3 regions of the Ensifer sp. 22521 genome follow, and region 1 is predicted to be linked to each of the others. Evidence: riboswitches for the same ligand, from Rfam matches in the RefSeq annotation. Region 1 holds a riboswitch; each other region holds the start of a gene.
The links. A riboswitch is a leader RNA that binds a small molecule or an ion and turns the genes downstream of it on or off. The one in region 1 is predicted to bind thiamine pyrophosphate.
Positions count from the first base shown of each region.

Region 2: linked by a shared signal. The riboswitch ahead of thiB (thiamine ABC transporter substrate binding subunit) and the one ahead of thiO (glycine oxidase ThiO) in region 1 are both predicted to bind thiamine pyrophosphate.
Region 3: linked by a shared signal. The riboswitch ahead of thiC (phosphomethylpyrimidine synthase ThiC) and the one ahead of thiO (glycine oxidase ThiO) in region 1 are both predicted to bind thiamine pyrophosphate.

Region 1 is NZ_JBQENM010000003.1:192,524-199,807, reverse strand. It holds gene ACTJKE_RS05080 (thiazole synthase) at 1-62, opposite strand, end outside; gene thiS (sulfur carrier protein ThiS) at 66-263, opposite strand; gene thiO (glycine oxidase ThiO) at 260-1,231, opposite strand; TPP riboswitch at 1,392-1,512, opposite strand; gene bioB (biotin synthase BioB) at 1,925-2,941, shown strand; gene ACTJKE_RS05060 (8-amino-7-oxononanoate synthase) at 2,938-4,083, shown strand; gene bioD (dethiobiotin synthase) at 4,080-4,718, shown strand; gene ACTJKE_RS05050 (adenosylmethionine--8-amino-7-oxononanoate transaminase) at 4,715-5,983, shown strand; gene ACTJKE_RS05045 (beta-ketoacyl-ACP synthase III) at 5,980-6,969, shown strand; gene ACTJKE_RS05040 (LacI family DNA-binding transcriptional regulator) at 7,033-7,284, opposite strand, start outside.
Region 2 is NZ_JBQENM010000002.1:194,395-201,678, reverse strand. It holds gene ACTJKE_RS03025 (multidrug effflux MFS transporter) at 1-275, opposite strand, end outside; gene ACTJKE_RS03020 (MarR family winged helix-turn-helix transcriptional regulator) at 272-775, opposite strand; gene ACTJKE_RS03015 (ABC-F family ATP-binding cassette domain-containing protein) at 853-2,679, opposite strand; gene ACTJKE_RS03010 (thiamine diphosphokinase) at 2,683-3,333, opposite strand; gene ACTJKE_RS03005 (GNAT family N-acetyltransferase) at 3,418-3,903, opposite strand; TPP riboswitch at 4,049-4,167, shown strand; gene thiB (thiamine ABC transporter substrate binding subunit) at 4,217-5,245, shown strand; gene thiP (thiamine/thiamine pyrophosphate ABC transporter permease ThiP) at 5,253-6,881, shown strand; gene thiQ (thiamine ABC transporter ATP-binding protein) at 6,878-7,284, shown strand, end outside.
Region 3 is NZ_JBQENM010000003.1:46,353-53,636, reverse strand. It holds gene ACTJKE_RS04370 (Zn-dependent hydrolase) at 1-381, shown strand, start outside; gene ACTJKE_RS04365 (hypothetical protein) at 605-1,120, opposite strand; gene thiC (phosphomethylpyrimidine synthase ThiC) at 1,334-3,154, opposite strand; TPP riboswitch at 3,245-3,373, opposite strand; gene ACTJKE_RS04355 (sigma-54-dependent transcriptional regulator) at 3,468-4,832, opposite strand; gene ACTJKE_RS04350 (sensor histidine kinase) at 4,836-6,704, opposite strand; gene ACTJKE_RS04345 (dicarboxylate/amino acid:cation symporter) at 6,933-7,284, shown strand, end outside.

The sequences.
Region 1 (7,284 bases):
GGGTAGCGGGCGGTGCCCAGAAGCAGGCGGGAACGCAGTTCCTGTCCATAAAGCGTCAGCACGTCTCAGCCTCCTTTCATCGGCGAGAGAATTTCGATCCGGTCGCGATCGCTGAGGGAATGGGCCGAGCGGTCGGCTCGGTGCACCAGCTCGCCGTTGACGGCGGTGGCAAGCCAATCCCCTTCGAAGTCGAGTGCGGCCAGGAGTTCGGCAAGGGTCGTGACTGTGAGGTCGTGATCCTCGCCGTTGACGGTCAATTTCATGCGGCGTCTCCCTTCAGGTTCTGGGCAAGGGCAAGGTTCGCCGCTTCCTCGGCCAAGGCCGGTGAAAGCAGGAAGCCGTGGCGATAGAGCCCGTTGAGCGTGATGGTGTTTCCGGCGCGCATGACGCGCGGCAGATTGTCGGCAAAGGCCGGCCGGACGCCGGTGCCGGTTTCGAGAAGGCGCGCCTCGCCGAAGGCGGGGTGAAGCGCATAGGCAGCGTTCAGCAATTCCATCAGCGAACGGGCGGCAATCGGACCGCCGTCGTCGGTTTCGATCATGGTCGCGCCGCACATGAACAGACCATTGCCGCGCGGTACGATGTAGAGCGGGATGCGCGGGTGGATGAGACGGACTGGCCGCGACAATTCCACTTCGCCGGTCTGCAGATAGAGCATCTCGCCGCGCACGCCGCGCAGGCCGGCGATGGCGCCGATCCGCGAAGCGCCGCTACAGTCGGCGATCAGATCGCTGTCGCTGCTACTATCCGCCTCGCCGATGAAGGCGACGCCGTTCTCGACGAGCTTTTGCCGCAGCAAGACAAGCGCCCGGCGCGGGTCGAGATGCGCCTCGCCGGGGAAGAACAACGCCTCTCGGAAGCGACCGGCAAGCGCCGGCTCCAGTCTCGCGATCGCTTCTCCGTCGAGCCATTCGAAGTCGGACGTGCGCGAAGCGAAGCGTTTGAGTTCGCCGACGTCTCGCGGCGGAGCGACGACGAGGGTGCCGTTGCGTGACACTTCGCCCGGAAGCGCACGGTCCCACCAGTCGATGGCGCCGATGCCGCGCGTCAGCACCGTTTCCTCGGCGCTCTCGCGTTCGCACCAGGGCGCCAGCATGCCGCCGGCAAACCACGACGCCGCCCCGCCGAAGTCCGGCTGCCGCTCGGCAACGGCCACCTCGACGCCACGGCCGATCAGCTCATGTGCCAAGGTCAGCCCGACGACGCCGGTGCCTTTGATCAGGACGCGCACGGTCAATGCGCCCAGCTACGGCGAGCCGAACGTCGGTCTGAAGGAAGCAGAATCGCGATGAAGATACGCATTGCCGAGGCTCCATTGTTGGAGACCCAGTTCGGACCGGAAGAGAGGGAAGGACGCCTTGCCGAGATCTGCTCGCGCGAACGCGAATGCGGCAGCGATGTCTGCACCGTCCCTACGCCAGTATGAACTGGATCAGGTTCAACGGGTCACTGCGCCGCGGAAGTCGCCTAGCAGAATCTCAGCCCCTTGTCGGGACACCCCTGGTGAATGCTTCAAACTGAGCGGCTGGAGCGGATTTTGTCAAGGGCTGCCGGCGTGTACCTCGCGTGCGGTTCTTCGGTTGAAAATTATCTATAAAAATTGAAGAGGCATGTGTTCTTGCGGCTCGGCGGTGTCCGTAGCGGGCATCGGTCGGGAGATCTGCGGATGGTGCGAGGCGCAAGGTCCGCAAATCTGGGCATTTGGCGGCTGCTCTCATTGCCATCAGCTGATGCCGCCAAGGCGGAGAGTTGCGGCATTTGCCCTTCTCGCCGCATCCGTTGAATCATATGAAAGCACGCTATGATTGAAGTAGCAGAGTGCGCTCTCCTTTTGGGTGGTTGCTTGATGCGGTGCCCGTGAAAATTATAGATAATAATGGATTCTATCTATTTTGCTTTGCCGCAAACAGGGAAGTGAACGAACATGCTGGATACAAACAGATCGACCGAGCCGACCTCGGGAGCCACCAAACCCGCCAAAACCGGTTGGAATCTGGCCGACGCGCAAAAAATCTATAATTTGCCGTTCAACGACCTTCTGTATCGTGCGCAGTCCGTTCACCGCGCCCAGTTCGACCCCAATGCCATCCAGATGAGCCGCCTGCTCTCGATCAAGACCGGCGGCTGTGCCGAAGACTGCGGCTATTGCAGCCAGTCGGCGCACTACCCGACGGGGCTGAAAGCGTCGAAACTGATGGAAGTCGAACGGGTTCTTGCAGAGGCACGGAAAGCGAGGGATGGCGGCGCGACGCGCTATTGCATGGGCGCCGCCTGGCGCAGCCCGAAGGAGCGCGACATGGAGGCGATCGTCGCCATGGTCCGCGGCGTCCGGTCGCTCGGCATAGAGACCTGCATGACGCTTGGCATGCTGACGCCGGAACAATCCGGGCGGCTCGCAGATGCCGGGCTCGATTACTACAACCACAATGTCGATACGTCGGAGCGCTTCTACGGCGAGATCATCACCACCCGCAGCTTTGCCGACCGGCTGGAAACGTTGGCAAACGTCCGCGAGGCCGGCATCAAGGTCTGCGCCGGCGGCATTCTCGGCATGGGCGAGACGGCTGACGATCGGATCTCGATGTTGGTGACGCTCGCCAATCTGCCGGTGCCCCCCGAAAGCGTGCCGATCAACATGCTGATTCCGATCCCAGGCTCGAAGCTTGCCGATGCGGCGCCCGTCGATCCGATCGATTTCGTCCGCACCATCGCACTCGCCCGCATACTCATGCCCGCGTCTCACGTCCGCCTTTCAGCCGGCCGCACCGACATGAGCGACGAGATGCAGGCACTCTGTTTCTTCGCCGGCGCCAATTCGATCTTCGTCGGCGAAACGCTGCTGACCGCCGACAACCCGGGCGAGGATCACGATGCGGCACTCTTCCGCCGCCTCGGGCTGAAGCCGATGGCGCCTACGGCAGAACCGGAAGCGGCCGAATGACCGCGGGCTTGCTCCACCGCTACGAGAAGACGCTTCACGGCCTTGAACGCAAAGGGCGTCGGCGCGAGCTTGTCGCGGTTGGTGGCGTTGACTTCACCTCCAACGACTATCTGGCGCTCGCCGGATCGCCGCGGCTGAAGGCCGCAATTGCCTCAGCGATCGACCGCGGCCTGCCGGTCGGGTCCGGCGGTTCGCGGCTGTTGCGCGGCAACCATGCGGAACATGAGGCGCTGGAGGCGGAGGCGGCAGCGTTCTTTGGCGTGGAGCGAACGCTACTCTTCGGCAGCGGTTATGCGGCCAATGCCGCCTTGTTTTCGACGCTGCCGCAGCGCGACGACATCATCGTCCACGATAGCCTGATCCATGCGAGTGCCCATGAGGGTATCGCCGCAAGCAGGGCCGGCGCGGTTGCGGTCAAGCACAACGACGTCGACGCCTTCGCCGATGCGATCGGCACTTGGCGAAAGCGCGGCGGCATGGGACATCCGTGGATTGCCGTTGAAAGCCTCTATTCCATGGATGGCGACCGGGCGCCGCTTGCGGATCTCGCTGCACTGGCCGCGCGGCATGATGGTTTTCTGGTGGTCGACGAAGCGCATGCGACCGGCGTTTTCGGACCCGACGGCCGTGGTCTGGCCGAGGAATTGGAAGGCCGACGGAATCTCGTTGTGCTCCATACCTGCGGCAAGGCGCTCGGCGTTTCCGGCGCCCTCGTTGGCGCAAACGCCGTGCTTTGCGACTATCTTGTCAACCGTGCCCGCAATTTCATCTATTCCACGGCGCCATCGCCGCTGATCGCTGCCGCCGTGCGCGAGGCGCTTGTGACACTGGCGGATGAGCCGCAGCGCCGGGCAGCGTTCGATGATCTCCGGACCTTCGCCAATCGGGCGCTTGCCGAAACCCTCGGCGTCGAAGGCAGCGGCTCGCAGATCCAGCCCGTCCTGATCGGCGACAACGGTCGCGCCGTGCGGATTGCGGCGCGGATGCGCGCCGAGGGTTTTGATATCAGGGCGATCCGTCCACCGACTGTTCCCGAAGGGACGGCGCGGCTTCGGATCGCGATCACGTTGAATGTCGACCGGCCGGTCATCGCGCGCATGTTGGAGCGCTTGAAAGTGGCGATGGCGGAGGAGCGGTCATGATGCCCCGTTTCGTCGTTACCGGCACGGATACCGGCATCGGCAAGACGATATTCTCCGCGGCGCTGACCGACGCGCTTTGCGGTTGCTACTGGAAGCCGGTGCAGTCGGGACTCGATGAAGAAACCGACAGCGAGGCTGTAGCGCGGCTCGGTCGGATCCTGCCCGAGCGCATCCTGCCTGAGACCTATCGGCTGAGGACACCGGCTTCTCCACATCTGTCGGCGCGGATCGATGGCGTGTCGATCCGACCTGAACATCTCTTGCCGCCCAAGGTCGACCGCCCGCTCGTCATCGAGGGGGCAGGCGGGCTTCTGGTGCCTCTCACCGAGCGGAGCGTATTTGCCGATGTGTTCGCGCGCTGGCAAATCCCGGTCATTCTCTGTGCCCGCACCGGGCTCGGCACGATCAATCACACGCTGCTGTCGCTCGATGCGCTCCGAAGCCGTGCGATCCCGGTCCTGGGTGTCGCCTTCATCGGCGACGAGCAGGCGGATAGCGAGGCGATCATCGCGGAACTGGGGGAGGTTCGACGGCTTGGGCGGCTGCCGCGGCTCGACCCGTTGACGCCGGAACGGCTGCGGCAGGCGTTTCGCGAGAATTTCAACGTCGACGATTTGCTGGAGGTGCCGGCATGAGAAATTCCACCGTCTGGTATCCCTTCACCCAGCATGCATTGGAGCCGGCGATGCGACGCGTCGTCCGGACCGAGGGCGCCTATCTCATCGACGAACACGGGGCGGCGATCCTCGATGCGATTTCGTCCTGGTGGGTCATCACCCACGGCCACCGGCATCCCGCCATCATGGAAGCGATTCGCATGGCCACGGAGACCCATGATCAGATCATCTTCGCTGAATACACCCACGCGCCGGCGGAAGACCTGGCGAGAGGGCTGATCGAGATCGCGCCACCCGGGCTCGCCCATGTGTTCTACTCCGACAGCGGCTCGACCGCGGTCGAAGTCGCGCTGAAGATGGCACTTGGTTTCTTCCACAATCTCGGCCGGCCGCGAAACCGTATCTGCGTGCTCGAACATGGCTATCATGGCGATACGATCGGCACGATGTCGGCGGGGGAAAGGGGCGTCTTCAATGCGCCTTACGCGCCGTTGCTCTTCGCCGTCGATCGGCTACCGTTTCCGGAGCTGGATCAAGAGCAGACGACGCTCGATGCCTTCGAGGCGGCCTGTGCCACCGGCGAGGTTGCGGCCCTGTTAATCGAACCACTGCTCCTCGGTGCGGGCGGTATGAAAACCTACGAGCCTTCCGTGCTTGCCGAGTTGAAACGGATCGCCGAACGGCACGGCAGCCTGTTGATCGCCGACGAGGTGATGACCGGGTGGGGAAGGACGGGCAGGCTGTTTGCCTGCGAGCAGGCTGGCATCACGCCCGATATTCTTTGCACCTCGAAGGGACTGACCGGTGGCGCGCTGCCCTTGGCGGCGACACTCTGCACGGCCGAGATCTTCGAGGCGCATCTCTCGACAGATCGACGCAAGACGTTCTTCCATTCGAGTTCCTATACGGCCAATCCTATCGCCTGCGCGGCAGCGCTCGCCAATCTCGCCGTCTGGAAAGAAGAGCCTGTGCGAGAACGGATCGACGCGTTGACGGAGCAGCAGCGTCGGCATGTCGCTCGCTTCGCCGACGATCCCCGGTTCAGCGATACCCGCCAGCTCGGAACGATTGCCGCGCTGGATCTCAAGGTTCCAGCAGGTGGCTATCTCTCCGAGATCGGCCCGCGGCTCAGGGCCTTCTTCCGCGAGCGGCGATTGCTGATACGCCCGCTCGGCAATGTCATCTATCTGATGCCACCCTATTGCGTGACCGCCGATGAGCTCGACCGGGCCTTTGGAGCGATCGACGAGGCGGCATCGCTTTTCGCGGCAGGGCGGCTGTGAGCGCCGCACGGTCATCTCGCGTTGTCGGTTTCGGCCATGCCGTGCCGGCACGGCGCGTTGCCAATGCCGAGATCGAAACGAAGCTCGGTCTCGATCCCGGCTGGATCGAGCGTCGTACCGGCATTCGCGAGCGGCGTTGGGTCGAGGATGGCGAGACATTGACGGGACTTGCGTCGAGCGCCGGCGCGGCGGCGCTCGAGGATGCCGGCATGCCGCGGGGCGATGTCGCACTGACCCTGTTGGCGACCTCCACGCCCGATCATCTCCTGCCGCCTTCCGCACCTTTGCTCGCCCACCGGCTCGGGCTCACCCGTTCCGGCGCGATCGATCTGGCCGGTGCGTGCTCGGGGTTCCTCTATGCTTTGACGTTTGCCGACGGCTTTGTCCGTTCGCAGGGAAAACCGGTATTGGTGGTGGCGGCCAACATCCTCAGCCGACGCATCAATCCGGCGGAAAGAGCAAGCGCCGTTCTCTTTGCTGATGCAGCCGGGGCTGTTGTCGTCGCGCCTTCCGATGATCCGCAGACCGGTTTGCTTGGCGTTGACCTTGCCGCCGACGGCAGCCGCTACGACCTGATCTCAATCGCAGCCGGCGGCAGCAGCCAACCGTTCTCACCGGGCCTGCAGCCCGAGGATTTCCTGATGACGATGCGCGACGGGCGGGAGATGTTCGCCCAGGCGGTGGAGATGATGACAGCCTGTGCCGTCCGCGCAATGGATGCCGCCGGCTGCAATCCCCAAGAGATCAGCCGCTTCGTGCCGCATCAGGCCAATGCCCGGATCTTTGACGCCGTCTGCGATCGCCTTGCCATCGAGCCTGCAAGAACCGTACGGATCATCGCGGACTACGGCAACTCGTCCGCCGCGACGATCCCGCTGTCACTATCGCTGACGCATAAAAATCGGCCGTTCGCTCGCGGGGAGAAGCTGCTGTTGACGGCAGCGGGCGCCGGGCTCACCGGAGGCGCGGTGGTGCTTGGCTGTTAGCCGGTGCGAGACGGGTGCGGAAATCGCGCGAAATTTTCGCGCCTCACTTGGGCAGGCTCGCAGTCAGGGCGTCCCAGGCGCTGCGCAGGATCCGCGGCGTATGAGGACTGGCTGCAGCTTGTATTCCTCCTGCAGCGCGTGGCTGCCGAGCACGCCGTCCAGCGCCAGCCGAGCGATCTCGTCGATCGGCTGGCGGATCGTCGTCAGGCGCGGCAGCACCAGCGAGGCAAGCGGGATGTCGTCGAAGCCGACGATCGAAAGATCGGTCGGCACGCGCACGCCCATGTCGCCGGCGGCGCGCAGAAGACCGATCGC
Region 2 (7,284 bases), on a different contig from region 1:
GCAGACATCAGGCTGCCGACGAGATAGATCGCCATGAAGATCAGCGTCGCGCGGCGGCGCCCGATGACGTCGGATAGCGTGCCGGAAACGAGCTGGGCAAAGGCGAAGCCGGCGAAATAGAGCGACAGCGTCATCTTGATCGCCGCTTCGCTCGACGAAAACGCCCGCACCAGCTCCGGCATCGCCGGCGTATAGAGCGCCATGGAAACTGGCCCGAGCGCCACCAGGAACGCCCCGATGATGCTGGTGCGCCGCTCGCTCATGCGACGCGTCATTGCGAGGCTCCAGGCTGGTCCTCGGACTTCTCCGCTGTCTCCTTGCCGGCAAGGCACGGGTCAAGCTCACGCAAGTTGTCGCGCAGGATGCGCAGATTGGCGCAGAGAACCTCGCGCGTCGCCTCGTCGAGCCCGGCAGTATAGGCGTTCATCATCTCCCTGAGCCCCGTCATCAGCTCGGTGAGCAGCGGACCGGCCTTCTCGGTGATGGCGACGTTCTTGGCGCGGCGATCCGCCGGATCCGGTACGCGGGCAACAAGGCCCATCGCCTCCAGCCGATCGAGATAGGCCGAAAGCGTCATCGGCTCGATGCCCATGCGGGTGGCGATCTCGGCCTGCTTGATGCCCTCTTTCAGCGCCACCTGGATCAGCGTGCGCGCCTCGCCGGGGGTGATGCCCAGGTCCATGGCATTGACCTTGCGGTCGAAAGCCCCGCGCAAAAGGCGCGAGACGTCCGTGAGCAGCATTCCGATGGTTTCGGATTCAAGTTTGAAGGGCATCAGGATCATTCACAAATGATATAATAAGTTTTTCTTATCATATCTCCTGACGCTGTTCAACGCGCCACTGGTTGCGGCTAGCCTTCGAGCTCCTCGCGCAGCATTTCGAGCTCCAGCCATTCCTCCTCCATGCGGGCGAGATCCGCACGTAGCTTCTCCAGTTCCTGCGCGAGCTTCGCAAAGGCGTTTGGATCTTTTGTGAAAAGCTTGGGATCAGCCATCTTTTCTTCGCGCTTGGCGGCCTCGGCCTCTGCCTTGGCGATCTCCTTCGGCAGGTTTTCGAGCGCGAATTTCTGCTTGTAGGAAAGCTTGCCCTTGGCGGCCTTCGGCGCATCGGCGGAGGGTGCAGCGGCGTCGGCTTTGGCCTTTTCCGCCTTCTCTGCCTTGCGCTTTTCTTCAATCGCGCCCTTGCGCTGCGCCATCATGTCGGAATAGCCGCCAGCATATTCGATCCAGCGGCCATCCGGCTCCTCCGGGTTTGCCGGCGCGATCGTCGAGGTGACGGTGCGATCGAGAAAGTCACGGTCGTGGCTGACGAGAATGACCGTTCCGGCAAAGCCGGCGACGATCTCCTGCAACAGGTCCAGCGTCTCGATGTCGAGGTCGTTGGTCGGCTCGTCGAGGATCAGAAGATTGGTCGCCCGCGAAAGAATGCGCGCCAGCATCAGCCGAGCGCGCTCGCCACCCGAGAGCTCGCGGATCGGCGTGCGCGCCTGTTCCGGCTGGAACAGGAAATCCTTCATGTAGCCGGTAACGTGGCGCTGCTCACCGTTGACAAGCAGGTTGTCGCCGCGCCCGTCGGTCAGGTAATGGGCCAGCGTGTCGTCCAGGTTGAGGTCTTCGCGCTTCTGGTCGAGCGTCGCCATTTCGAGGTTGGTGCCGAGCTTGACCGTGCCTGTGTCCGGCTCGATCTGACCGGTCAACATCTTGAGGAGCGTCGTCTTGCCGGCACCGTTCGGACCGACGAGACCGATGCGGTCACCGCGATGGACGCGGATCGAGAAGGGCGCGACGATGGTGCGGTCACCATAGGCCTTGCTGACCTTTTCGGCCTCGATCACCAGCTTGCCGGACTCCTTGGCGTCAGCTGCCGTTGCCTGCACGGTGCCTTGAGGCCCCTTGTGGCCGCGATAGACCGCGCGCATGGTCTGCAACTCGCCGAGGCGGCGCATGTTGCGCTTGCGCCGCGCCGTCACGCCGTAGCGCAGCCAGTGCTCCTCGCGCTCGATCGCCTTGCCGAGCTTGTGCTGCTCCAGTTCCTCGGCCTCCAGCACCTCGTCGCGCCAGGCTTCGAAATGGCCAAAGCCGCGATCGAGCCGGCGCGACTGGCCACGGTCGAGCCAAACGGTCGCCGTCGAGACCTTCTCCAGGAAGCGCCGGTCGTGCGAGATCAACACCAGCGCCGAACGGCTGCGGGTAAGCTCCTCTTCCAGCCATTCGATCGTCGGCAGGTCGAGATGGTTGGTCGGTTCGTCAAGCAGCAAGATGTCAGGTTCCGGCGCCATGACGCGCGCCAGTGCGGCACGGCGCGCCTCACCGCCCGAAAGGCGCGTCGGGTCTTCTTCGCCGGTCAGGCCCAGATGCTGCAGCAGGTAGGCGACGCGATAGGGATCGTCGCTCGGTCCGAGGCCGGCTTCGGCATAGGCCTGCACCGTGTCGTAGCCGTCGAAATCCGGCGCCTGGTGGAGATAGCGGATGGTCGCTGAGGGATGGCGGAACACCTCGCCCGACTGTGCCTCTGAAAGGCCCGCGGCGATCTTCATCAAGGTCGACTTGCCCGAGCCATTGCGCCCGACAAGGCAGATGCGATCGCCCGGTTCCACTTGCAGATTGGCACCGGCAAGCAGCGGCGCGCCGCCGAAGGTCAAGAAGATATCGTCGAGTTTCAGAATTGGGGGCGCCAAGGCTCAGGCTCCGGAAAGATCATAGGGGCGGGCAAGCACGATGGCGCGTCCGCTCTTGAGGCTGAAGCGAAGGGGACCCTCCGCGACGTTGGAAACGGTTCGGGACGATCCGAACGGCAGGGTGAAATCGTCAAGCGGATAGCGCGCATTGACGATCGAAAGGCCGGTCAGCTCGGTCAATCCCAGCACGGAAAAGAGACAACCTTTCGGCAGGTCGAGATCGAGCGTGCCTGCCAGCAGCGGGTAGGCTTCTTCCTCGCCCGAGGTCATCAGCACCGAAAGCCCGCGCTCGGCAAGCGCTGCGGCCTGCAGCAGGTGCAGGAAGGCATGGTCGCTGCGGCTGCCGCCAAGCGCGCCGGCAAAGATCAGCCGATCAGCGCCGCGGGACAACGCAGCCTCGACCGCGATCTCGCCATCCGTCGCAGCCTTTGCCGCCGGGTAGGGCTCGCGTGGAACGGAGGCGAACTCGGACAGCAGGGCGTCTTCGGTCGAATCGAAATCGCCGACCCAGACATCCGGCACGACGCCGAGCAAGCGGGCATGGCGCATGCCGCCGTCAGCGGCAACGAAGCGGCTGCCGCTGAGCTGCTCTGTCAGCCGGCTGGTCACCGAGAGGGCGCCGCCAAGCAATATGGTGAAGGTCGATCGAGCCATGGCAATGCCCATAGCGCAAAGGATCGCGGAAGGAAAACGAAGAAAACCGCAAACCGCTGCGATCGCAGCAATTTGCCGAAGCCGTCAGTGTCCTTCCGGCACCGGTTCCGGGAATAGCATGCCGGCATAGATCCCGGGTGTTGAATCGGGAATTTCGATCGCGCCGGCCACGCGCTCGTAGAACTTCGCCGGGCCGACGCCACCGATGACCGCATAGCCGTAGCCCGCCTCGCGCATCGCCGTCAGGCTTGCAAGCAGCAGCGCCTCGCCGATGCCCTGCCCACGCATACCTTCATCGACGCCGGTTGGGCCGAAGAAGCCGAGCGCTGTCACGTCGTGGCAGGCAAAGCCGACGATCTTTTCGTCGTGCACCGCGACGTGCATGCGTGTCGGGGTCGAGGAGAAGGCAGCTTCCGCTTCGCCTGCCCAGCCGGCGCCAAACGTCTTTTCGATCCAGGAGACCACCAGACGGCGTTCCGGCGCCATGGCGCGACGGATGCTGATGCCTGAACCAAGCCGCGACTGGGGCTCTGCCGGAAGGGCATAAAGGCGAACTAGCATATCTGGCATGGGATTTCCTCCTTGCGGCCAAGCGTGATGGTGTCATAGCGCAGTTGCCGGTTGGCGAAAACGCCCGACAGAAAATGGGCTCGCCCCATGCGTCGCCCATTCCAAACACCGCTTGCCATGAAGCCGCCGCAGCGGTAAATCTCTTGCCGCTCTAACGGGGTGCCTCCCGACCGCATGGCGGCCGGAGGCTGAGAGGCGTCAAAACGCCAACCCGCGGAACCTGATCCGGCTCATACCGGCGGAGGGATTAGACGCGATCGCACCGATACGCCCTTTTCCCGTGCAACAACGAACTTTGGGAGAGGTGCTTCGCATGTCCAATTCATCACAGCTCAAAATACTTAGCCGGCTAGCGCTGGCCGCAAGCGCAAGCCTTGTTTTCACCGGTTATGCCGCCGCTGCCGACAAGACGCTGACCGTCTACACCTATGAAAGCTTCATCACCGAATGGGGGCCGGGCGCCAAGGTGGCGGAAGCCTTCGAAAAGACCTGCGAATGCAAGGTCAACTATGTCGGTGTTGCCGATGGCGTCGAACTCTTGACGCGCCTAAAGCTCGAGGGTGCTGCCTCGAAGGCCGACATCGTGCTCGGTCTCGACACCAACCTCGTGGCGGAAGCAAAGGCAACGGGCTTCTTCGCACCGCATGGCATCGAAGCGAAGGACCTGAAGGTGCCCGGCAACTTCTCCGACGACACCTTCCTGCCCTATGACTACGGCCATTTCGCCGTCGTCTACGACACCGAGACCCTGAAGACACCGCCGAAGAGCCTCAAGGAACTGGTCGAAGGCGACGCGTCGCAGAAGATCGTCATCGAGGACCCGCGCACCTCGACGCCGGGCCTCGGATTGCTGCTTTGGGTCAAGGCGGTCTATGGCGACGAGGCGGGTGCTGCCTGGGCGAAGCTCAAGGACCGTGTTCTGACCGTCACCCCCGGCTGGTCGGAAGCCTATGGCCTCTTCACCAAGGGCGAAGCGCCGATGGTGCTCTCCTACACCACCTCGCCCGCCTACCACATGGTCGCTGAGAACACCGAGCGCTACCAGGCGGCCACCTTCTCGGAAGGTCACTACATCCAGATCGAAGTCGCCGGCATGACCAAGAGTGCCAAGGAGCCGGAACTGGCAAAGCAGTTCCTCGCGTTCATGACCGGTCCGGAATTCCAGTCGATCATTCCGACAACCAACTGGATGATGCCGGTCGCAGCAACCAAGGAGCCGCTGCCGGACGCCTTCAACAAGCTGGTCAACCCGGAGAAGACCTTCCTGCTGCCATCGGAAGAGGTCGCGAAGAACCGCAAGGCCTGGATCGACGAGTGGCTTGCTGCCATGAGCAAGAACTGAGGCCGGATTGTTCGCACTTCGCGAAAACCGCATGACTGTTGTCGCCGGGGCGATTTGCCTCGGCGCCTTCCTGCTCTTCGTCGGCCTGGCGATCGCCGCCTTGCTCGCCCAAACCGGCGGCACGGACGAAGGCACTCTGTTCGACGCCTATATCTGGCGCGTCACCCGCTTCACGCTGCTGCAGGCAAGCCTTTCCACTCTGCTGTCCGTGCTCTTCGCGATACCGGTGGCGCGGGCGCTGGCGCGGCGGCCGCGTTTCTTCGGCCGGATCTGGCTGTTGCGGCTGATGGCGCTGCCGCTCGGCCTGCCCGTTCTCGTCGGCGCACTCGGGCTGATCGAGATCTGGGGACGCCAGGGCTTCCTCAATTCCGGCCTGCGCTGGCTCGGCCTCGAGCAACCGATCAGCATCTATGGCCTGTTCGGCATCCTGCTTGCCCATGTCTTCTTCAACATGCCGCTTGCGGCGCGCCTGTTCCTGGCCGGCCTCGAGCGCATTCCCGCCGAATACTGGCGCAGCGCTGCCAATCTCGGCATGCCCTCCCGAGCGCTCTTCCGCTTCATCGAATGGCCCGTCCTGCGCGGCCTGTTGCCAGGCGCGGCCGGCCTCGTCTTCATGCTCTGCGCCACCAGCTTCACGCTCGTGCTGACGCTTGGCGGCGGGCCCGCTGCCAGCACCATCGAGGTCGCGATCTATCAGGCGCTGCGCTTCGATTTCGATCCGCCACGCGCCATCGCGCTGTCCGGCCTGCAGATCGCCATGACCGGCGTCCTGCTTCTCATCCTCAGACGTCTGGCAACGGATCCGGAAGAGGGCATGACCGGCGGCCGAACCGTTCGACGCTTCGATGGCACAACCACAGCGGCGCTGTTCAACGATGGCGCCTGGATCATCCTGGCATTGCTCTTTCTCATCGCCCCGTTGATTGCGGTGGTCGTCTCCGGCCTGCAGGCCGATCTTCTGAAGCTCGCGCGCGATCCGAGCGTGCACCGGGCACTGATGACGAGTGCGGCGATCGCGCTCGCCTCGGCACTCGCCTCCGTCGCCATGGCGGCCGTGATGATCCGCGCCGCGGCGACGGTCACCGCGCCACGCCATGCGGGCGCGCCGGCACACGGCCTTGCCGGTGCGATCGGCGCCAGTACCTCGCTGATCCTGCTGGTGCCGCCTGTCGTGCTCGGCGCCGGCTGGTTTCTGCTCCTTCGCCCCTTCGGCGATGTCGCGCGCTTTGCGCCTGCCATCGTCGTGGCAATCAACGCCCTGATGGCGCTTCCTTTCGTCCACCGCATCCTGGCGCCGGCCATGGCGACGCACGCGGCGCGTTCCGAGCGGCTGACCGCGAGCCTCGGCATCCGCGGTTTTCATCGCCTGCGATGGATCGACCTTCCGGCGCTCCGAAGGCCACTGCTGATGGCGCTCTCCTTCGCCATGGCGCTATCGCTCGGCGATCTCGGCGCCGTCGCCCTGTTCGGCTCGCAGGACATGGTGACGCTTCCCTGGCTGCTCTATAGCCGCATGGGCAGCTACCGCACCGCCGATGCGGCCGGCCTCGCCCTCTTCCTCGGGCTTCTCTGCCTGATCTTCACCATCCTCGGCACAACGGAAGACGTCCGCCGGCGGGAAGGACGCAAAGCATGACCGAGCCCAACGCTGCCATAGAACTGCGCAATGTCGAGATTCGTTTCGAAACGACCACGCTGCACTTCGATTGCACTATCGCTGCCGGCGGCATCGTCGCCGTTGCCGGCGCCTCCGGTTCCGGCAAGTCGACGCTCTTTCACCTCATCGCAGGCTTTGAAGATGCCGACCACGGCGAGATCCGTGTCCTCGGCCAGAACGCTGCCAACCAGGCACCTTCGGAGCGTCCGGTCTCGATGATCTTCCAGGACAACAATCTCTTCGCCCATCTCGATGTCGCGACCAATGTCGGCCTCGGTATCGACCCGGCACTTCGCCTGACGGACGAAGATCGGAAGAGGATCGAGGACGCGCTTCGCCGCGTTGGGCTTGAAGGCTTCGGACGAAGGCTGCCGCCTACGCT
Region 3 (7,284 bases), 150 kb from region 1:
CCGGACGAGGATCGGCTGCAGGCGCTGGAGGCGGCGCTTGCGGATTTCCTCCTGCGTGTCGCCGCTGAAGAGGGTGTCGAGATATCGGTCGAGCGCCTGGCGCGTTTCCAGCCGGTCGCCTTCGATCTGGGCATTGTCGCCACGATCGAGGCTTCGGCGAAGGCGCGGGGCCTGAAGAGCCGGCGCATGACTTCGGGCGCCGGCCACGATGCGCAGATGATCGCACGCGTCGCGCCGACGGCGATGATCTTCGTGCCGAGCCGCGACGGCATCAGCCACAATCCGCGCGAACACACGGAGGCGGATGATCTGGTTGCCGGGGCGAATGTGCTGCTCGATGTCGTCGAGCGGATTGCTTGCAGCGGCTGGAAAGGCAGTTAGGAATACTCGCGGCGAGAAAGACGATGGTCTGTATCCGTAACTCCGCCGCCACACTCCGGCAGGTCGTGATCGGGATAGACATATCTCGAATGTAAAGCTCTGACGCCGGCTGAGCTGGTTCTCGCGCGTCAGAACCCGTTCCTACACGCACATCCGGAGTCCGGTTTCGAGAAATGGCGTAGCTCCCCTCCGTTGCGACGAAGTTGACCTGTCTTCAAGGCTCTCATTTCGTGTGAACGGTCTTCTGCCGGGCAGGAGATTCAGGCTGGCTCCGTTCGAAGCGCCTTTCCGGCGTCTGGCGGAAAAGGTTAAGGAAATTGCTGCCGCCGTGCCAGACCTTGCCGCTTGGTCCGTAATCCCGTGAGTCGCGCATCGATGAGTGGGGCTCGCTGTGGCTATCGCTGTCGATGACGGCAGCACCTCCGCCGCCTGCGCCGGTGCCGCCGGGAACGCCGCCTACGCCGCTGCCGTCACCGGTGCCCCAATTGCCACCACCCCCATCGCCGCCACCCTCTGTGCCGTTGCTTCCGCCGCTCCCGACGTTTTCGCCACCTTGGTCGCTGCCATCAGTGCCATTTTCACCATTCCCGCCGCCGACATCGTCGTCCGCATGGGCGGCAGAAATCCAGGAAAAACCCGTGGCAAAACTCCCGCTGTCGTCGAGGCGTGGCAGATCTCCAGCGAGTGCCACAAGGCCGCCTATCGACAGGGCCGTCAGTCTCAGCAGGCGTGTCCTCAAGTCATTCTCCTCGTAAACGGCGTTTTTTTCGTCGTCCTGCAAGAGCGCCGCAGAGGACGGCAGCTTGGCGTGAATGACGGGTCCGCCGGCGGCGACTTTTGCGTGAGTTTTACATATCGTTCAACCGATAAGGGGGCAAGCTATTCCCCCAGGGCCCAGCATCCGCCTTGCCGTCGGAAGGGACTACGAGGCGTCCCTCCCGACGTGTGCCCTTTAACTCTTATCTTCGACCTCAGCGACCGGCATATAGAGGTCGCCACCCTCGCGGTATTTCGCGGCCATTGCCTCCAGCCCCTCCTTCTGCGCTTCCGCACGAATGTCGTGCGAGATCCGCATCGAGCAGAATTTCGGGCCGCACATCGAGCAGAAATGCGCGACCTTGTGCGCCTCCTTCGGCAGGGTCTCGTCGTGGAAGTTACGGGCCGTCTCCGGGTCGAGAGAGAGGTTGAACTGGTCCTCCCAGCGGAACTCGAAGCGGGCGCGCGAGAGAGCGTCGTCGCGCACCTGGGCGGCCGGGTGACCCTTGGCGAGATCGGCGGCGTGGGCGGCGATCTTGTAGGTGATAACGCCCACTTTGACGTCGTTGCGGTCGGGCAGGCCCAGGTGTTCCTTCGGCGTGACGTAGCAGAGCATGGCGGTGCCGAACCAGCCGATCATCGCAGCGCCGATGCCGGAGGTGATGTGATCGTAGCCCGGTGCGATGTCGGTCGTCAGCGGGCCGAGCGTGTAGAACGGCGCCTCGCCGCAGACGGCAAGCTGCTTGTCCATGTTCTCCTTGATCTTGTGCATCGGCACGTGGCCGGGGCCTTCGATCATCACCTGACAATCCTTGGCCCAGGCGATCTTCGTAAGTTCGCCGAGCGTTTCCAGTTCGGCGAATTGCGCGGCGTCGTTGGCGTCGGCGATCGAGCCAGGGCGCAGGCCGTCGCCGAGCGAGAAGGAGACGTCATAGGCGCGGCAGATGTCGCAGATCTCCTCGAAATGCTCGTAGAGGAAGCTTTCCTTGTGGTGATGCAGACACCACTTGGCCATGATCGAGCCGCCGCGGGAGACGATGCCGGTGACGCGATCGACGGTGAGCGGGATGTAGTGCAGGCGTACGCCAGCATGGATGGTGAAATAGTCGACGCCCTGTTCGGCCTGCTCGATCAGCGTGTCGCGATAGACTTCCCAGGTGAGGTCCTCGGCAATGCCGTTGACCTTTTCCAGCGCCTGGTAGAGCGGCACGGTCCCGATCGGAACCGGCGAATTGCGGATGATCCATTCGCGGATGTTGTGGATGTTGCGGCCGGTCGAAAGGTCCATAACCGTATCGGCGCCCCAGCGGGTCGCCCAGACCATTTTTTCGACCTCTTCGGCCATCGACGAGGTGACGGCGGAGTTGCCGATATTGGCGTTGATCTTCACCAGGAAGTTCCGCCCGATGATCATCGGTTCGGATTCCGGATGGTTAATGTTGGCGGGCAGGATGGCCCGGCCGCTGGCGATTTCCTGGCGGACGAATTCGGGCGTCACATGATCGGGAACGTGTGCGCCGAAGCTTTCGCCGTCACGAACCTTCGCGCGTGCCGCATCGCGACCGAGGTTTTCACGGATCGCCACGAACTCCATCTCCGGCGTGATGATGCCGGCGCGGGCGTAGGCAAGCTGCGTTACCGCCTTGCCAGCAGTCGCCTTGAGCGGCGCGTGCTGGAACGGGAAGGTCGGCGTCAGCCGATCGCCGCTCGCAAAGCCATTGTCCTCCGGCCGCACGATCCGTCCCTCGTAGGTTTCCACGTCGCCGCGTCCGACGATCCAGTTGCGGCGAAGCCGCGGCAGGCCCGCCTCGATGCTGATCTCGGCGTCATCGGCGGTATAGGCGCCGGAGGAATCGTAGACGGTAACCGGCGGCTCGCCGGAGGTCGGGTGCAGCGCGATCTCGCGCATCGGCACGCGGATATCCGGGTGGAGGATGCCCGGCTTATGGATCTTGCGCGAGGCCGGAAGCGGGCCTTGGGTGACCGAGAGGGGGGTAGGCTTTGTGGCAATATTCATGACGAGGCTCCAAGTTTGCGATTGGAGACCCAGTTCTGATGCCGGAAGGATGAAAGACGCTCCGCCAGATGCTGGACGCACGGAATCCTGGCTTCGATATCTGCACCGTCCCTACGCCAGTATGAACTGGATCAGGTTCAACGGGTCACTGCGCCACAGCCGGCAAGCCGGCCATCCAGCAGAATCTCAGCCCCTTGCGGGACCCCCCTGGTGAATGCCTAAGAGATAGCCATCGAACGGCACAGGTCGTCAAGCGCGAATTCGTCGGTCGGCGAAGATGCAATTTTAGAGTGTATTTGGCCGCTGACGAGAGCTAGCTGCCGGATTTTTCCGGAATGCCGCGCTCCGCATAGTCGGCTCGGTTGATGCCGTGACGCTGGAGCTTGTCGTAGAAGGTCTTGCGCGGAATGCCGAGCGCTTCGATCGTCGCCTTGACGTCGCCGCGCTGGGCGCGAAGCGCCTCCTTCAGGATTTCCGCTTCGTAGCGTTCGAGCCGTTCCGGCAGGGCGAAACCAGACTGTTCAACGACTGCAATGGGCTGCCCCAGCGGGCCTTCGACCCCAAGTGCGACCCGTTCGGCAAAATGCGAGAGTTCGCGCACATTGCCGGGCCAGGCATGGGTCATCAGGTGTTGCTGCACTGCCGGCGAGATGTGAGGCACGTCGCGCTTGAAGCGCTCCGCCGCCCGCGTCAGGAAGTGCGAAAAGAGCAGCGGGATATCATCGCGGCGCTCGCGCAGCGGCGGGATCGACAGCGTCACGACATTCAACCGGAAGTAAAGATCCTCGCGAAAGTCGCCGCGCTGGGCCGGGTCGCCGAGGTCGATCTTGGCGGCGGCGATGACGCGGATATCGACGGGACGCACCTGATTGGTGCCGAGTGGCGTGATCTCGCGGGCTTCGAGAACGCGCAGCATCTTGACCTGGGTCGCCGGCGGCATCGCCTCGATCTCGTCGAGGAATAGCGTGCCGCCGCTCGCGTGTTCGATCCGGCCCACACGCTTCTTCAGGGCGCCGGTGAAGGCACCCTGTTCGTGGCCGAAGAGTTCGCTTTCGATCACCGTTTCCGGCAGCGCGCCGCAGTTCAGCGCCACGAAGTTGCCGTCGCGGCGCCGGCTCCAATTGTGGAGCAGCGTCGCGACCACCTCCTTGCCGCTGCCGGTTTCGCCGGCGACGAGCACGTCCACATCCGTGTCGGCGATGTGCCGGATCGTCTGGCGCAAGCGCTCCATGACCGGCGTCTGGCCGATCAGCGGCAGGCTGTCGCCAGCCGTTTCCGCCGCCCGTTTGAGCGCGCGGTTCTCCATGACGAGCCGTCGCTTTTCGAGCGCGCGGCGCACGCTCTGCACCAGCCGGTCGGCGGCAAAGGGCTTGGGGATGAAGTCGTAGACGCCATCCTGCAGCGCTTGAACTGCCATCGGTATGTCGCCGTGGCCGGTCACCAGAATGACCGGCAGGTCCTTGTCGAAGGTAGCGATGCGGCGAAAGAGCTGCAGCCCGTCGATGCCGGGCATGCGGATATCACTGACGACGATGCCATCGAAATTCGCGTCGAGGGTTTCCAAGGCTTCGGCGGCGCTCGCAAGCGAAGTGACGTCGAAACCGGCGAGCTCCAGCGTCTGCGTCATCGCCTTGCGCAGATAGTTGTCGTCGTCGATGAGGTAGACGGACGGCTGCATCGCTCAGGCCCTCTTCAGGCGAACCGTGAAGACGGTGCCCTTGTCGCTGGTTTCGACCGATATCTCGCCGCCATAGTCGGCGACGATCTCCTGGGAGATGGCGAGTCCAAGGCCGAGACCTTCGTCCTTCGAGGTGTTGAACGGCGTGAACAGATCCTCGCGGATATGCTGTGGTATGCCGGGGCCGTTGTCGGAAACGACCAGCAAGACCGTGCCGGAAGGGTCCTCCTCACAGCGCACGCGGATCTCGGCATCGCTGCGCTCGCCGAGTGCCTCCAAGGCATTCTGCAGGAGATTGATCAGGACCTGTTCAAGACGGATGCGGCTGCCGTAAACGCTGAGCCCGTTTTCCGGCAGGTCGATGATGATTGCATCCATGCGGCCGGCAAAGCGGCTGCGAAGCAGCATCAAGGCGCCCTCGATCACCTCGCGCATCGGTGTCGGCTCGGCGACGAAGCGGCCCTTGCGGGCAAAGCTGCGGAGTTCGTCGGTGATGGTACCGACCCTTTCGGTCAGCTCGGCGATGCTGACGAGGTTCTCCACCGCCGTTTGCTGCTGCCCCCGGTCGAGGAAGGTGCGGGCATTGTCGGCATAGGCGCGGATGGTCGCGACCGGCTGGTTGATCTCGTGGGCGACGCCGGCGGCCACTTGGCCGAGGATCGCCAGACGGTTCGCCTGAACCAGTTCCTGCTGCACGGCCTGGAGCTTCTCGCCGGTGCGCCGGTGATCGGCAATCTCCGTTTCGAGATGATCACGCGCAAGGCTGAGATCCTGGGTGCGCTCCGCCACGCGGTGCTCCAGTTCATCGCGCGCGGCACGCTCCCTTGTCGCAACCAAGGTCAGGGCCTGGCGACGACGCAGGAGGAAGGCCGCAAGCGCAAGCAGCGGCACGATCACGGCCAGCGCAATCAGCCGGGCCTCGCGGGTTGCCGCCGAGACCGCCCCATCCAATGGCGCCAGTTGCTCCAGCCGCCAGCTCGTGGTCGGAACCATGGTTTCGACCCGCAGGAACCGCCGCTCGCTGTCGCCGGGCAGCAGCGCATGCAGCTCGCTGGAGCCGTCGCTGGTCGGCTCGATGTCGCGGAACGGCAGCGGCAGCAGCGAGGCATCGCCGAATTGCAGGCTGTCGCGGATCGCAGCGACACGATCGCGCGGAATGGTTCTGGTGGTCATGAAGCGCCAGGACGGGAAACTGGTGATGAGCACGATGCCGCGCCGGTCGGTAACATAGACCGGCTTGCCGGAGGCGAGCCACTCCGCTTCCACATCGTCGAACTCGAGCTTGGCGACGACGACGCCGATCGGGCCGTCCTGCCCCTGCACCCGCCGGGAGATATAGAGTCCCGGCCGTTTGCTGACCGTGCCCATGGCGAAATGCTCCGCCTTGCCGTCCCGCATCGCCATGCGGAAATATTCGCGGAAGGCGTAGTCGTTGCCGACGAAGCTCGTCGGCTCACGCCAGTTGCTGGCGGCGACCGCGACGCCGTCGTTGCCGATCACATAAATGACGGCGGCGTCCGTGTTGGCGGCAAGTGCCTGCAGCTTCTCGTTCAACCGCTGCAGCGCCTGGCCGTCGCGGGTCGAAAGCGCTGCTTTCACCTCGACGTCGTCGGCCAGCACCAGCGGCGTCGAGCGCTGACGTTCGAGCACGGCGCGCAGCAGCGAGGCTTTCAGATTGGCATCGATCCGGCTCTGGGCGTCGACGGTTTCGAGCGCCTGGTTGCGTCCATATTCACCGGCGAACAGAAGGCCGGCTACGAGCAGCGCCAGAGCGAGGCCGGCGAACACCAGCCAGGTGCGGCGCATCGACCGGTCGAGATCTGCCAGGTTGAGGGGTGCGGATAGGGCACTGAACATGGCGCGATTGTGCATTTTTTCGCTCAGACTTCCAGGCGACCTGTGCGGAAATCCGCTCAACTCTTTGTGCGTGTCGAGCCGTGTGAACGAAACATCCACGTCGATTCAAGGGCTTGGCTCTCGCCGCAGAGAACTGGCACGCCCGTTGCAAATGACATCCTCATGACAGCCCGAGCTGTCGCGCATCGGAAATTGACCCGGGAGGCCCGGCATGACGCCGGACTGGGTCCAGTGGAGGATATCATGATTATCGACCAATCCGCGGAACCGCGCGGCAAGACACCTTTCTATCGTCATCTCTATGTCCAGGTGCTGGCGGCGATCGCCGCGGGCATCCTGCTCGGCCATTTCTATCCGTCGCTCGGCACCGAGCTGAAGCCGCTCGGCGATGCCTTCATCCGCCTCGTCAAGATGATCATCGCCCCGGTCATCTTCCTCACGGTTGCGACCGGCATTGCCGGCATGACCGATCTCGCCAAGGTCGGCCGCGTCGCCGGCAAGGCGATGATCTACTTCCTGACCTTTTCGACGCTGGCGCTGATCATCGGCCTGATCGTCGCCAATGTCGTTCAGCCGGGCGCCGGCATGCACATCG